DNA from 2 places in the Polaromonas sp. P1_E12 genome. Region 1 is predicted to be linked to the other one. Evidence: predicted binding sites of a transcription regulator. Region 1 holds the regulator's gene; the other holds the start of a gene.
The links. The regulator sigma-54, encoded in region 1, starts transcription at its own class of promoters, with help from an activator protein. The targets are predictions, from matches to a motif close to TGGCANGNAANCTGCTTT.
Positions count from the first base shown of each region.

Region 2: glnK (P-II family nitrogen regulator) is a predicted target of sigma-54. The motif match lies at 3,817-3,834, and genes of this name have one in related genera.

Region 1 covers NZ_JBFUBB010000008.1:104,223-111,866, forward strand. The annotation lists gene argS (arginine--tRNA ligase) at 1-1,456, shown strand, start outside; gene AC1D13_RS20820 (SPOR domain-containing protein) at 1,511-2,143, shown strand; gene AC1D13_RS20825 (thiol:disulfide interchange protein DsbA/DsbL) at 2,272-2,919, shown strand; gene lptA (lipopolysaccharide transport periplasmic protein LptA) at 3,079-3,705, shown strand; gene lptB (LPS export ABC transporter ATP-binding protein) at 3,720-4,511, shown strand; gene AC1D13_RS20840 (RNA polymerase factor sigma-54) at 4,657-6,192, shown strand; gene AC1D13_RS20845 (THUMP domain-containing class I SAM-dependent RNA methyltransferase) at 6,234-7,644, shown strand, end outside.
Region 2 covers NZ_JBFUBB010000004.1:83,451-91,094, forward strand. The annotation lists gene glcE (glycolate oxidase subunit GlcE) at 1-537, opposite strand, end outside; gene AC1D13_RS12975 (SMP-30/gluconolactonase/LRE family protein) at 619-1,545, opposite strand; gene AC1D13_RS12980 (ammonium transporter) at 1,771-3,309, opposite strand; gene glnK (P-II family nitrogen regulator) at 3,342-3,680, opposite strand; gene AC1D13_RS12990 (YifB family Mg chelatase-like AAA ATPase) at 4,262-5,806, shown strand; gene AC1D13_RS12995 (OmpA family protein) at 5,850-7,644, opposite strand, start outside.

The sequences.
Region 1 (7,644 bases):
AGACGCCATCGAAATCGCCGGCCCCGGTTTCATCAACATCCGCCTCAAGCCCGCCGCCAAGCAGGAGACCGTGCGCGAAGTGCTGGCCGCCGGCGCGCAGTTCGGCGTGCAGCCGGCCGACCCGGCCCGCAAGATGATCGTCGAGTTCGTCTCGGCCAACCCGACCGGCCCGCTGCATGTGGGCCACGGCCGCCAGGCCGCGCTGGGCGATGCGATCTGCAACCTGTTCGCCACGCAAGGCGCCAAGGTCTGGCGCGAGTTCTATTACAACGACGCGGGCGTGCAGATCCAGACCCTGGCCACCAGCACACAGGCGCGCGCCAAAGGCATCAAGCCCGGTGACGCCGGCTGGCCCGAGTCGGCCTACAACGGCGACTACATCGCCGACATCGCGGCCGACTTTCTGGCCAAAAAGACCGTCAAGTCGGACGACCGCGAATACACCGCCTCGGGCGACGTGGAAGACATGGACTCGATACGCCAGTTCGCCGTGGCCTATCTGCGCCACGAGCAGGACCTGGACTTGAAGGCCTTCTCGGTGAAGTTCGACAACTACTACCTTGAGTCCAGCCTGTACAGCTCGGGCCGTGTCGATAGCGCCGTGGCCAGACTGAAAGAGGCCGGCAAGACCTACGAGCAGGATGGCGCGCTGTGGCTGAAGTCGACCGACTACGGCGACGACAAAGACCGCGTGATGAAAAAGAGCGACGGCAGCTACACCTACTTCGTCCCCGACGTGGCCTACCACCTGGCCAAGTGGGAGCGCGGCTTCGGCAAGGCCATCAACATCCAGGGCATGGACCACCACGGCACCATTGCCCGCGTGCGCGCCGGGCTGCAGGCCGCCGGCGAAGGCATTCCCCAGGGCTACCCCGACTACGTCCTGCACACCATGGTGCGCGTGGTGCGCAACGGCGAAGAGGTCAAAATTTCCAAGCGCGCCGGAAGCTACGTCACCTTGCGCGACCTGATCGAATGGACCAGCGCCGACGCCGTGCGCTTCTTTTTGCTCAGCCGCAAGCCGGACACCGAATACATCTTCGACATTGACCTGGCGCTGGCCAAAAACAATGAAAACCCGGTGTATTACGTGCAGTACGCGCATGCGCGCATCTGCTCCATCCTCACCACCTGGGCCGGCCAGGGTGGCGACGAAGCCAGCCTCAAAGCTGTCGACCTCTCGGCGCTGGACAGCCCGCAGGCGCAGTCATTGATGCTGCTGCTGGCCAAGTACCCCGACATGCTGACCAACGCGGCTGACGGATTTGCACCGCACGACGTGGCTTTTTACCTTCGTGAGCTGGCGGCCAGTTATCACAGCTATTACGATGCCGAGCGCATCCTGGTGGACGACGAAGCTGTGAAGCTTGCCCGTCTGGCGCTGGTCGCCGCGACTGCGCAGGTGTTGCACAATGGCCTCGCGGTGCTGGGCGTGAGCGCCCCGCGCAAGATGTAAACGGTGGCGAAAACCATGCGAATTTCAGGACAAGGCAATGAACGTGGGCAAGGTATGAATACACAACGAGGCGGAACCCTGTTGGGGTTGATCATTGGCGCGCTGATCGGCCTGGGCGCGGCGCTGGCGGTAGCGGTTTACATCACCAAGGTGCCGGTTCCTTTCATGAACAAGAGCCAGGCACGCAACCCCGACAGCGATGCTGTTGAAGCCAAGAAAAACAAGGACTGGAACCCGAACGCCCCGCTGGCCGGCAAAAACCAGCCCAAGCCGCCTCCTCCGGCAGCGGTTGAAGTGCCTGGTGTTCCAGTACCCGACCCCTCCGCCGGAGCCACCCCCAAGGCCGCCGCTTCAGCGCCGGCCAAAGTGGCCAAACCAGCGCCTGCCGATCCGCTGGGCGATCTGGCAAAGGCCAAGGTCGAAGGCCTGTCATCCGGTCCGGGAGCGGATCCCTTCAGCTATTTCATTCAGGCCGGTGCCTTTCGCACGCCGGAAGATGCGGAACAGCAACGCGCCAAGTTGCTGCTGCTGGGCATGCAGGCCAAAGTGACGGAACGCGAGCAGGCTGGCCGCACCGTGTACCGCGTGCGTCTTGGCCCTTTCGACAAGAAGGAAGATGCCGACAAGGCCAAGGAGCGCCTGGACAACAATTCCATTGAAACCGCGCTGGTCCGGGTCCAGCGCTGAAGCCCTCATCCAACGATAGGCTGAACTTTTCACGAGGCTGGTGTACAAACCCCTATACCCCGCGCCACGAGGCATCCGCCAGAGGGGCGGTTTCCGGGCTATTTCTGTCATTCCAGGAGAAAAATCTGATGCAACGCCGTGAGTTTTCGTTTTCAGCCGCCGCCCTGGGCGGCATCGCCGCCCTGCCCACCCTGGCACAAGCCCAGGCCAAGGCCTTCAAGGACGGCGAGGATTACCTGACGCTGGACAAGCCGGCGCCGACCGAAGCCGCCGCCGGCCGGGTCGAGGTGGTGGAATTCTTCTGGTACAACTGCCCCCATTGCAACGCCTTCGAGCCGCAATTCGAAGCCTGGATGAAGCAGATCCCCAAGGACGTGTCCGTGCGGCGTGTTCCAGTGTCCTTCCGGCCCGATTTCGAACCTCAGCAGCGCCTGTATTACGTGCTTGAGGCCATGGGAAAAATTGAGGAACTTCACAAGAAGGTGTTTGCCACGATTCATGTGGAAAAACAACCGCTTAACACGCCCGAGCTGATAGCTGCATGGGCTGAAAAGCAGGGCCTCAACAAGGCCAAATTCGTTGAGTTCTACAACTCCTTTTCGGTCGCCTCCAAGGCGCGCAAGGCCACACAGCTGCAGGACAGCTACAAAGTGGCCGGCGTGCCGTCGCTGGGTATCGCCGGGCGTTATTACACCTCGTCGGACCAAACCCAAACCATGACCCGCGCGCTGCAGGTCACAGATCACCTGATCGCCCAATCCCGCAAGGCCAAATAAAGAAAGCGCCCGCGGCCGTGCGCCGCGCCAAACACCGGCTCAAAAAACCCGCCCGATTTCCGGCGGGTTTTTTTATGCCCCTAATATTCCCCGTGCAAGCCATTCCCGCAGCTGGCATGGCTACAATGACCCAACACCAAGCAGCAAGATTCGTGCCTTATGAAACACCCCATTTTTTCCCTCATCCTGCCGGTCATCCTGGCGCTGGGGTCGGCTTTCCCGGCCGCTGCCGAAAAAGCTGATCGGGACAAACCCATGAACGCGGAGGCAGATGCCCTGCGTTATGACGACCTGAAGCAAACCAGCGTTTTTACCGGCAATGTGGTGATCACCAAGGGAACGACCATCGTGCGCGGCGAGCGCGTTGACGTCATGCAGGATCCCGAGGGCTACCAGCAGGCGGTGTCCGTCGCGGCGCCCGGCAAGCTGGCGTTTTACCGGAAAAAGCGTGACGGCGTAGACGAGTACATCGAAGGCGAAGGCGAACGCATTGAATATGACAGCCGCGCCGACCTGGTGAAGTTCATCAAGCGGGCGGTGGTGCGCCGCTACAACGGTGCCACCCTGGTGGACGAAACCACCGGCAGCCTGATTGTTTATGACAACAACACCGACGTCTTCACCGTGGATGGGGGCGCGCAAAACCGTACGGCCAGCAACCCCACGGGGCGGGTTCGCGCCATGCTGTCACCCCGCGCGACAGCCTCGGCACCCGTTGCGGCACCGCCCGCGGGCCCAGCCCCGGTTCTGCGCCCCAGCACGACGCTGGGCAATGAAAAGAACTAGAAAGACCTGCACAGATGGATGTGGTGACTGACACTTCAGCGGCCCCGGCCGCTCCTGCCCTGACCCCCAGCCGCCTTGTTGCGCAAGGTCTGCAAAAATCGTACGGCAGCCGCAAGGTGGTGCAGGACGTTTCGCTGTCCGTGCAAAAAGGCGAAGTCGTGGGCCTGCTGGGCCCCAACGGCGCGGGCAAAACGACCTCGTTCTACATGATCGTGGGCCTGGTGCGCGCCGATGCAGGCGAAATTTCCATCGACGGCGAGTCGGTCGAGCACATGCCGATTCACCTGCGTGCCCGCCTGGGCCTGAGCTACCTGCCGCAGGAAGCGTCGATTTTCCGCAAGCTCACGGTGGAAGAAAACGTGCGTGCCGTGCTGGAGCTGCAGCTCGACAAAACCGGAAAACCGCTGGGGCGCGCAGACATCGAGTCGCGGCTCGACGCCCTGCTGCAGGATTTGCGGGTAGATCATTTGCGCAACTCACCGGCACCGGCGCTCTCGGGCGGCGAGCGCCGCCGGGTCGAAATCGCGCGGGCGCTGGCAACCCAGCCGCGCTTCATCCTGCTGGATGAGCCCTTTGCCGGTATCGACCCCATTGCCGTAATCGAAATCCAGCGCATCATCGGTTTCCTCAAATCGCGCGGCATCGGCGTGCTGATCACCGACCACAACGTGCGTGAAACACTGGGCATTTGCGACCACGCCTACATCATCAGCGACGGCCACGTGCTGGCGCAAGGCACACCGTCCGAGATCGTGAATAACGCCGATGTGCGCCGCGTCTATCTCGGCGAACACTTCAAGATGTAGAACATGGTTCCCCCCTGTTGTCGCTCACTTCGTGTAGCTCCCTCTCCCCCTCCGGGGACGGCGCCTGCGGCCTGGCAAAGCCAGTTCCGCGGCGCCCGCTGGTTAAAGACGTATTGCCTCAACCTTCCGCAAGTTTGAAAATCCAGTGAAACAAGGTCTGTCACTCCGCGTCTCGCAGCATCTTGCGCTGACACCTCAACTACAGCAGTCGATCCGGCTGTTGCAGCTGTCGACGCTTGAGTTGAGCCAGGAGGTCGAGCAGATGCTCGACGAAAACCCGTTTCTGGAAGTGTCGGAAGAGACGGCGGTGCGCGAAGAGTTTGGGCTGGAGCACATCAACACGCCGGTAAGCCAGGACAGCCGCGAGTTTGAATCTGCTACGGATTCGATAGCTGGCGGCGCAGACGAGACTAGCGCTACAGCCCCGAATGACGCAGAAGTCAGTGCGGAGCCCAAGCTCGAGGAAAGCTGGGAAGGCGATGGCACGGTAGAAACCACGCCCGACGACAGCGAGTGGGGAAGCGACGCACCGGCGCGCAAGAACAACAATGAAGAGAGCGAAGCCGAGGCCTCCGACCTCACGGGCAGCCATGAGTCGCTGCAGGACCACCTGCACCGGCAATCGCTGAGCTTGCGCCTGTCGGAGGAAGACCGTGCCGCGCTGCACTTCCTCATTGAATCGCTCAACGACGACGGCTACCTTGAAGACAGCCTGGCGTCGCTCGCGGCCGGTCTTGCAAGAGATGACATGGCGCAGGCGGAAGAACTGGAGCAGCGTTTTGCGATGGCGCTCAAGCTGCTGCACCACATGGAGCCTGCCGGTGTCGGTGCGCGCAACCTGGCGGAATGCCTGAGCCTGCAGCTGCTGGACTGCAAGGACTGCGAAGAAACCCGCGCAGCCATTGCCATGTGCAAGCAACCGATGGAGCTGCTGGCCAAGCGCGACGTGAAACGCCTGTCGCACCTGTGCGGTTTCACCGAAGCCGCCATCAAGGGCGCGATCACGGTGATAGGCCGGCTCGATCCCAAGCCCGGGCGCCGCTTCGTGAACGTGGAGCGCAACCTGATCGTGCCCGACGTCATCGTCATCAAGTCGGGCCGGGGCTTCAAGGTTTCGCTCAATGGCGACGTCATGCCGCGCCTGCGCGTGCACGACATTTATGCCAATGCCCTCAAGCAGCACAAGGGCCAGGGCGGCCAGGCGCTGCAGCAGCGCCTGCAGGAGGCCCGCTGGTTCATCAAGAACATCCAGCAGCGCTTTGACACCATCCTGCGCGTGAGCAGTGCGATTGTGGAACGGCAGAAAAATTTCTTCACGCACGGTGAACTCGCCATGCGCCCGCTGGTGCTGCGCGAAATCGCCGACGAGCTGGGCCTGCACGAGTCCACCATCTCCCGCGTGACCACGGCCAAGTACATGGGCACCCCTTTCGGCACCTTTGAGCTCAAGTATTTCTTCGGCTCCGCGCTCGGCACCGAAACCGGCGGCAATGCTTCCAGCACGGCGGTACGCGCGCTCATCAAACAATTTGTCTCGTCCGAAAGCCTCAAGAAACCGCTCAGCGACAACCAGATTTCCGAAATGCTCAAGGAGCAGGGCATTGAATGCGCACGCCGCACCGTGGCCAAGTACCGCGAAGCCCTGCGCATAGCGCCCGCCAACCTGCGCAAATCACTCTAGCCGCCCAATCAGGCCGCGCTGCCCGTCCCTCAAAGTCAGTCATGAATCAACTCCAATTGTTTTTACCGTGCGCCGCAGGCGTCGAAACCCTGCTGGCCACCGAGGTCAAGCGTGTCACCGGGATCGACGGCAAAGCCTGGCGCGCCGGCGTGCAGCTGCAGGCGTCGTGGCGCGACGCGTTGCAGCTCAACCTGCACAGCCGGCTGGCGCAGCGTGTACTGATCGAGCTGCAGCACAACCAGTACCGCAGTGAGCAAGACCTCTACAACGCTGCTGCCAACGTGGCCTGGGAAATCTGGTTCACGCCCAAGCAGACCTTCAAGGTCGAGATCACCGCCCAGCACAGCCCGCTGCAAAGCCTGAACTTCGCGGCGCTGAAGATCAAAGACGCGATCGCCGACCGCTTTCGCGCCAAGTTCGACGACGTGCGCCCCAGCGTCGACACGCGCTGGCCCGACGTGCGCGTCTACGTGCACCTGACGACGGACACCGTCACGGTCTACATCGACACCTCGGGTGAGCCGCTCTTCAAGCGCGGTTGGCGCGAAGACAAGGGTGATGCCCCGCTGAAGGAAACCCTGGCCGCCGCCATGATTGCCGCCAGCGGATGGGATCAGCTCTGTAAAGAAGGCGTGCCGCTCTATGACCCCTGCTGCGGCTCGGGCACCATCGCGATTGAAGCCGCGCAGATCGCGTGCAACATCGCACCCGGCATCAACCGCCGTTTTGCCTTTCAGAAATACCTGCCCTTTCAGGGCCACGTGTGGGACGGCCTCCTCGACCAGGCGGAAGCCGCCATCACCGAGCCCACGGCCAAGGTGTTCGGCAGCGACGTGTCTTTCCGCATGGTTGACTTTGCCGAGCGCAATGCCGAACGTGCCGGTGTGGCCAATGCGGTGGAATTCCGCGGCGGCGACGCGCTGCAGCGTATGCCACCTGCGCCTTCGGGCGTGATGCTGGTGAACCCGCCTTACGGCGAACGGATCGATGTGGCAGGCGTGGCCGGCATCACCGGCCTGCAGGGACGCGACCAGCGCCGCCAGCAAGGACATGCCGAAGGACGCGTGCAGCAGGACCACCGCAACCAACCCATTGACGAATTCGGCCAGCCGCTGAACCGGGACAGCGGTGATCGGGGTGACACACGTGAAGAACCCGCCTTCGAGACATCGCGCGACCGCTCGGCCAATCCCGGCCGCGAACAGGCACAAAACGCCTGGGGCGAAGAAGCGACGGAGTTTTTTCCGCAACTGGCCGCGCACTGGAAGAAAAACTACGCCGGCTGGACCGCTCACGTGCTCACGCCCGACCTCAAACTGCCGGGCAAGATGCGCCTGAAAGAATCGCGGCGCGTGCCGATGTGGAACGGCCCCATCGAATGCCGCCTGTTCCGCTTTGACATGGTGGCGGGCTCCGCACGCGGCAAGCCCGGCGCAGCCACCCCCACCCCAC
Region 2 (7,644 bases), on a different contig from region 1:
AGGCGCCACCGGCAGCACCTTGAGGCTCACTTCAGTGAGCACGCCCAAGGTACCCAGGGCACCCGCCATGAGCCGTGAGACGTCATAACCCGCCACATTTTTCATGACCTGCCCGCCAAACGTGAGCAGTTCGCCACGCCCGTTGATGAGCTTGAGGCCCAGCATGTAATCACGCACCGCGCCCACGCTGGCGCGTGCCGGCCCGCTCAGGCCGCTGGCGACCATGCCGCCCACGGTGGCTTTTGCCCCAGAATCGTCAAAACGCGGCGGCTCGAAGGGCAGGCACTGGCCCTGGGCCGCCAGCAAGGTTTCGAGTTCAGCCAGCGGCGTGCCGGCGCGCGCAGTCACGACCAGTTCACTGGGTTCGTAGCTGATCACACCCGCGTATGGCGTCATGTCGAGGATGTCACCTTCCAGGGATTGGCCGTAGAAGTCCTTGGTGCCGCCACCCCGAATACGCAGCGGCGTACCGGCGGCAGCGGCAGTGCGTATTCGCCCGCGCAGGGACTCCATCACATCATCGGTATCTGAAGGCATGGCTGGGATGGTACGTGGGTATCGCGCCTGGGGAGTTGATCTTTTTGCATGCCGCCTGTTCGGTTTTTTCAGAGGCGAAGCTCAATCCTCGAAAAAATTCACCGGCAAGCCGGGCACATCCACCCGCATCGAAAACACGCAGCCCGACTCGGGATAGGCCTGCAGCTCGGCAGCCGGCCGGTTGTAGCGTGCCGTGGTGATGTAAAGCGTTTGCAGGTCGTCGCCGCCAAAGCACGGCATGGTCGGGCATTGCGCCGGCACGGGAATTTCAGCCAGCAACTCTCCTGCCGGCGACAGCTTGAGAAGGCGCGCACCTTCAAACATGGCCACCCAGTAGTTGCCCTGGATATCCACCGCAGCGCCGTCGGGCCGCCCGCCGTAACCGGGCATGCCGAACTGCCAGCCGGCGGGTTTGCCGGGCCATTGGTGGAAAACGCGGCGGTTTGCCATGGCGTTGCTGTCGGCATCCCAGTCCCAGGCATGTGTGGTGTGCGTGGGGGTGTCCGTCCAGTACACGGTTGCGGCGTCCGGCGACCACGCCAGGCCATTGGCGATGATGGCGCCGCCTGCCTTGCGTTCTACCGCAGGCACAAGGCTGTTGCGGCAGTCGATGGAAAAAAGCTCGGCCACGGACTTGTCCCGTGGTTCGTACATCGTGCCGGCCCAGAAGCGGCCGCGCGGATCGGCCTTGCCGTCGTTGAACCGCGTCGTGGCAGTGTCATGGCCGGCCCGCATGAGTTGCTGGAGTTCGGCGCCCCACTCGCGGGCGCGGTAAATGCCGTCGCGCAATGCGATCACCAGGCCACTGCCTTGCCCCTGTGTACGGGCCGGCGCAATGCTGCCGGGCTCCGACGGCATGGGCCAGCTTTGTACCGTCCCCATAAAGACGTTGCAGCGGTGAATCTGCCGGCCTGGAATGTCAACCCAATACAGCATTTGCTCGTCGGGATGCCAGAACGGCGATTCACCCAGTTCACTGGGTTGTGCAACAACGGTTTGCCATGTCATGCGGCGTTCCTTGAAAGGCTGAAAAGTGGATAGGCACCCAAGGTTAGCACCGGCAGGGCCACAGCCGGAAACGCCCCCGCAACCCAATCCCGGCGATCATGCAACGCCCACAAGGCACGCGCCAAAAAAAACAGCCCACCGGCTTGCGCCAGCGGGCTGAACATCCAAAGGAGATACTCAATCAGGGGGCTGCCCTGGGGCAGCCCGAATTCGTCTGACTATGAATTAACGGTTGTAGGCGGTCTCACCATGCGAGGTGATGTCCAGGCCTTCGCGTTCGTCTTCTTCGCTGACGCGCAGGCCGATCGTGAGGTCAACCACCTTGAAGGCGATGAAGGAAACCACACCGGACCAGACGATGGTGATCAGCACGGCCTTGGCCTGAATCCAGACCTGGCCGGCGATGGTGTAAGCGTCAGGCGTCACGGCCGTGGCGGTCACCCAGTCACCCACGAAGCTTGGGCCACCCAAAGCTGGCGAGTTGAAAACGCCGGTAAGCAGCGCGCCCAGAATACCGCCCACGCCATGCACGCCGAACACGTCGAGCGAATCATCGGCGCCCAGCAGTTTCTTCAGGCCGTTCACACCCCAGAGGCAGGCGAAGCCGGCGATCAGGCCGATGATCAGGCCGCCGCCGATGCCGACGTTGCCGGCTGCGGGCGTGATGGCCACCAGGCCGGCGACGGCGCCGGACGCTGCGCCCAGCATCGAGGCCTTGCCGCGCATCAGCGCCTCACCGACGCACCATGCCAGCACAGCGGCAGCGGTAGCACCCAGCGTATTGATGAAGGCCAGGGCGGCGAAGCCGTTGGCTTCCAGGGCGGAGCCGGCGTTGAAGCCGAACCAGCCCACCCACAGCAATGCGGCACCGACCATGGTTAGCGTGAGGCTGTGAGGGGCCATGGCTTCCTTGCCGTAGCCGATACGCTTGCCGATGCAGAAGGCGCCGACCAGGCCGGCGACAGCGGCGTTGATGTGCACCACAGTACCGCCCGCAAAATCCAGGGCGCCCATTTGCCAGATATAACCGCCCTTGGCGCTCATGGCGTCGGCGACTTCCTTGCCGGTGTAGGCGTCAGGGCCCATCCAGAACCAGACCATGTGGGCGATAGGTGCGTAGCTGAAGGTGAACCAGATTGCCATGAACAGCAGCACTGCGGAGAACTTGATGCGTTCGGCAAAGGCGCCGACGATCAGCGCGCAGGTGATGCCGGCAAATGTAGCCTGGAAGGCGGCGAACACGATCTCGGGGATCACGACACCCTTGCTGAAGGTGGCGCCATTGGCAAAGGTGCCCGCAACGTTGTCCCAGATGCCCTTCATGAAGAGCCGGTCGAAGCCGCCGAAGAAGGCGTTGCCTTCGGTGAAGGCCAGACTGTAGCCATAGATAAACCACAGCACGACGATCATCGAGAACGTCACCATGACCTGCATCAGGACCGACAGCATGTTCTTGCTGCGGACCAGACCGCCGTAGAACAGCGCCAGGCCGGGCACGGTCATCATGATGACCAGCAGCGTGGAAACCATCATCCAGGCGGTGTCGCCTTTGTTGGGAACGGGCGCAGCGGCAGCCGGTGCAGAGGCTGCTGCTGCAGCGGCGGGTGCTGTCGCTGCAGCAGGCGCGGCGGCGGAAGCAGCAGCTTCAGCCGGCTTGGCTTCTGCGGCGGAAGCGGCGGGTGCAGCTGCCGGGGCCTGCGCCATCACGGCGCCGGTCGTCAGCAGGCTCAGTCCCAGTACAAGGGAGGCAAGTAGTTTTTTCATGTCTATGTTCTCTTCGTTTTTTGGGGTAAGCCTTACAGCGCTTCCTTGCCGGTTTCACCGGTACGGATGCGCACGACCTGCTCGAGGTTGTAAACAAAAACCTTGCCGTCGCCGATCTTGCCGGTGCGGGCGGCGCCCTCAACCGCTTCAATCACGCGATCCACCAGCTCGTCGGAGACTGCTGCTTCGATCTTGACCTTGGGCAGAAAATCGACGACATACTCGGCGCCGCGGTACAGCTCGGTATGGCCTTTCTGGCGGCCGAAGCCTTTGACTTCAGTCACAGTAATGCCTTGCACGCCAATGCCGGAAAGCGCTTCACGCACTTCGTCCAGCTTGAACGGTTTAATGATGGCCGTTACGAGTTTCATTTTCAGGTTTCCTCCAGGGATGAATAGGGAAGCAGCATCGTCAAGCACCACCTCAGCCGGATTAAGGCTTTTGTACGAGTCATTGCTGATGGAGTCTCCGTAGAAGCTCCAAAGGTTGGCAACTTGCGTGGACTTCTTAGCAGGTAACGTGCCAAAGACGCTTTGCATGGATGACCGGCCTGCCCCTGAACTTCGAGCGAACCTCCGCGAATTGCGCCGAATACGATGCACCAATAAAGGGCATTCAAGCGCACAATTTTGGAGCATAAAACCAAAAAAGCATCACCAAGCCTGTCTTTAGTGCACGGCGGTCTTCTGCAACGTTCGTTTCTGGGATGGTCAGCACCAGGAGATCGGCGGCAAGAATGCCACGGCGGATCCCGGCACTGACACAACCAGGCAAATGCGCGGGACGAAAGTGAGTGCCGCTATCGGATGCAGTGGGGCACACCTTTCTGGTGAACCGGCGGGTGGCTTCTCTCGCTAGGCGATACTCGTCTTACGTGAAGGTCTGGTGCGCCTGCAACCCGGGATGGCCTCGGGTTCAGTTGTGATGCCGCCTCTGAGGGAGGGAGTTTCGAATGAGCTTGTCTTTAGTGCATAGCCGCGCCTTGTTGGGCCTGGAAGCAAGGCCGGTGCAGGTGGAGGTGCATCTTGCCAACGGCTTGCCCAGCTTTACGCTGGTCGGGCTTGCGGAAACGGAAGTCAAGGAAGCGCGTGAACGCGTGCGCTCGGCCATCCAGAACGCCGGACTGGAATTTCCCGCCAATAAACGCATTACGGTCAATCTGGCACCCGCCGACCTTCCCAAGGATTCCGGCCGGTTCGACCTGCCCATCGCGCTCGGCATCCTGGCGGCCAGCGGCCAGATCGACGCCCGCAAACTGGAAGGCTATGAGTTCGCCGGCGAGTTGTCGCTGGGCGGCGACTTGCGGCCCATTCGGGGAGCGCTTGCCATGAGCCTCGCCCTGGCGCGCCCGGAACGGCTGGCCGCCGAGAAGCTGCCGAAGCTGGTGCTACCGGAGGCCAGCGCCCAGGAAGCAGCGTTGGTCCCCGGCGCCGAAATCTTTCAGGCGCACCATTTACTCGATGTGGTGAGGCAATTTTTGCCGGGCGACACCCCGATCGAAGCAGGGGAAGGCTGGTCTCGCGTCAAGCCGATCGTGCCTTCGGGGCAGTCCCCGTATCCTGATCTGGCCGACGTCAAAGGCCAGGCGGCGGCCCGACGCGCCCTGGAAATTGCCGCGACCGGCGGACACAGCGTACTGATGATGGGCGCCCCAGGCTCCGGAAAATCCATGCTGGCACAGCGCTTTGCGGGCCTTCTGCCGGCCATGACCACCGAAGAAGCGCTGGAAAGCGCAGCGGTGGCGTCACTGGGCGGCCGGTTCACGCTGGACAAATGGGCGATACGCCCCACCTGCGCGCCGCACCACACGGCCAGCGCCGTTGCGCTTGTCGGTGGTGGTTCCCCGCCGCGGCCTGGTGAAATTTCCCTGGCGCACCGCGGCATCCTGTTTCTGGATGAACTTCCGGAGTTTCCGCGGGCAGCCCTGGAAGCCCTGCGTGAACCGCTGGAGTCCGGCACCATCACCATTTCGCGAGCCGCCCAGCGCGCCGAGTTCCCGGCGCGCTTTCAGCTGGTTGCAGCGATGAACCCTTGCCCCTGCGGTTACCTCGGCTCGAGCTTGCGGGCTTGCCGTTGTTCGCCCGAACAGGTGTCGCGTTACCAGGGCAAGCTCAGCGGCCCGCTGCTGGACCGCATCGACCTGCATGTTGAGGTGGGTGCGCTCGCAGCCGATGAACTGGTCAACGCGGCGCCGGGCGAGGCCACCGCCGTTATCAGGGCCCGGGTTGCCACGGCACGTGATCGTGCTATTGCCCGGCAGGGCACCACCAACCAGGCACTGGAAGGCCAGGCCATTGATGCGCAATGCCAGCTCGATGACGCGGCCGCGAAATTCCTGAACACAGCAGCAGCGCGGTTAGGGTGGTCAGGCCGCAGCATTCATCGCTGCCTGAAAGTGGCCAGGACGATTGCCGACCTCGCAGGCGCACAGGCCGTCCAGGTCGTCCACGTCGCGGAAGCCGTGCAGTACCGCCGGGCGCTCAAGGCAGCCCATTGACCGCCGCCGCACAACCGCGCGAAGGCCTGTTAATTTCAAACGTTCAATAGGTGGCAAGCACATTCAGGAACCAGCCCCGGCTGCGGTAAGACAGGTCGGTCAGGTCATCGGAATACTTGGTGAAGTTGTATCCCACCCCAACCTTCACCCCCTTGCCAAGGTGGCGATAGACACCGAGGAGCATGCCGGCTTTTGCATCCTGCGCCTCCGTGGCGCGCAGGTTGCGCCATTCAATCAGGGCGTCCCACTCCTTGACCAGGTGAAGATCCGCCCGGAAGATCAGAAGATCAGCACGGCTGGAGAACCACTCCCCGCCGGCAACCGGCATTTTCAGCTCGCCGATGCGGAACGCGTATTTGGCGCCGACGGAAAGCCACGGCTTCACGTCGTAAATCGTGTCGACGGAAAACACCTGGCTGCGCTGCGCGTAGTCGGCCGCCTGGCCCGAAGGGGTCAGCTGGCCCGCGGTCGGCACGTTGTGCAGGTTGGTGTACTTGAACAGGGTGTTCCAGCGGTCGTTGTCAACCGGCCGGTAGGCGCTGCCCAGCACAAACTCATGGTAGTTACCGTCGACAAAGGCCCCCTGGCTGTTGCTTGAACGCGAGACATTGAGCTTGCCCAGCACGCGCCAGGCAGGGTCCACCTGCATGCCCACCGTGTTGCGCATCAGCCAGGTGGTACGTTCGCCGGACACATTGCTCCGGTCGTTGCGCCACTCAAGATTACCGCCGTATTTCAGGCTGTCCTTTTTGTAGCCGACAGAGCCACCGAGCGCACGGCGCCTGAGGTCACCAGCCAATGGGTCGGACACGGTTCCGAACTCGACCTTGGCGCCCCAGTTCCAGCGGTCATTGGGCGACCAGTCCATGCCAAAGGCTTGCGTCAAGCTTTGCGGGCCGGCCCCATTGACTGCACGGCCCTCGCCGAACACCCGCAATTGATCGGACACGCGGGTGCTTGCACCAGAGACCAGCGTCCCTTGGCGGCCGCGCCACGCGACATCCGGGCTTTCTGTTTCCATCGTGTACGCCAGATAGGCATTGCTCCGGTCGGAGATGCGGTAGTCGGCGCCCAGCTTGCCGCCGGCGCCCATGCTGCCGCCGGATGCTTCGCCGCTGAGCTTCACGCGTTCGCTGACTTGCAGTGCGCCACCCAGGCCGACGCGGTTGTTGGGGTCGCGCGTATCGTCACGCTCCAGCGTCCCCTGAACGTAACCGTAAGCTTCCCAGTTTTCTTTTTCGCCGGGTTTTCCACCCGCACGATCAGGCCGGTAATCCGCCCTCACCTGCGCATCCGTGCGCGATCCGGTCTGGGAAAGCAACGGACTGGCATTCGGCGTGACATTGGAACGATCGTCCGCACGGACCCCGACAGCGACTTCCCATTCGCTGTTCAGCGTCTGCCGCACCGCAAGCTCGGCGTTCTGGTTATTCTGCAGATCGCCGTCGCGCTTGTCTGCCTTGACCAGCACGCGCGTGCCCGGAGAAAGCTCCACATCGGCAGCGGCACCGGCCTGCCGGACCGCCTCGCCGCCTATGCCAATCTGCCCTGGGGCCGAATAACCGCGGTCACGGTTCTGGACATAAGAGGTGATCTTCCCCTTCATGCTGTCGGTGACTTCGGCGAGATCCACCGAGCCTTCCAGACGTTCTGCACCGGCCGACTGGATGCCGCCGTTGCTCAGCGTGTTAAATCCAAAGCCGCCATCCAGAGAGGTTTGGGCCCCATTGCCCGGCCCCTTTGAGCGTGCCGCCTCAAACTTCAGCCAGGTGCCAGGCTTGTAGCGCAGCGTCCCGTCGATTCCCTTGAGCGTCTGGCTGGATCCTGTTTCGCCCTGG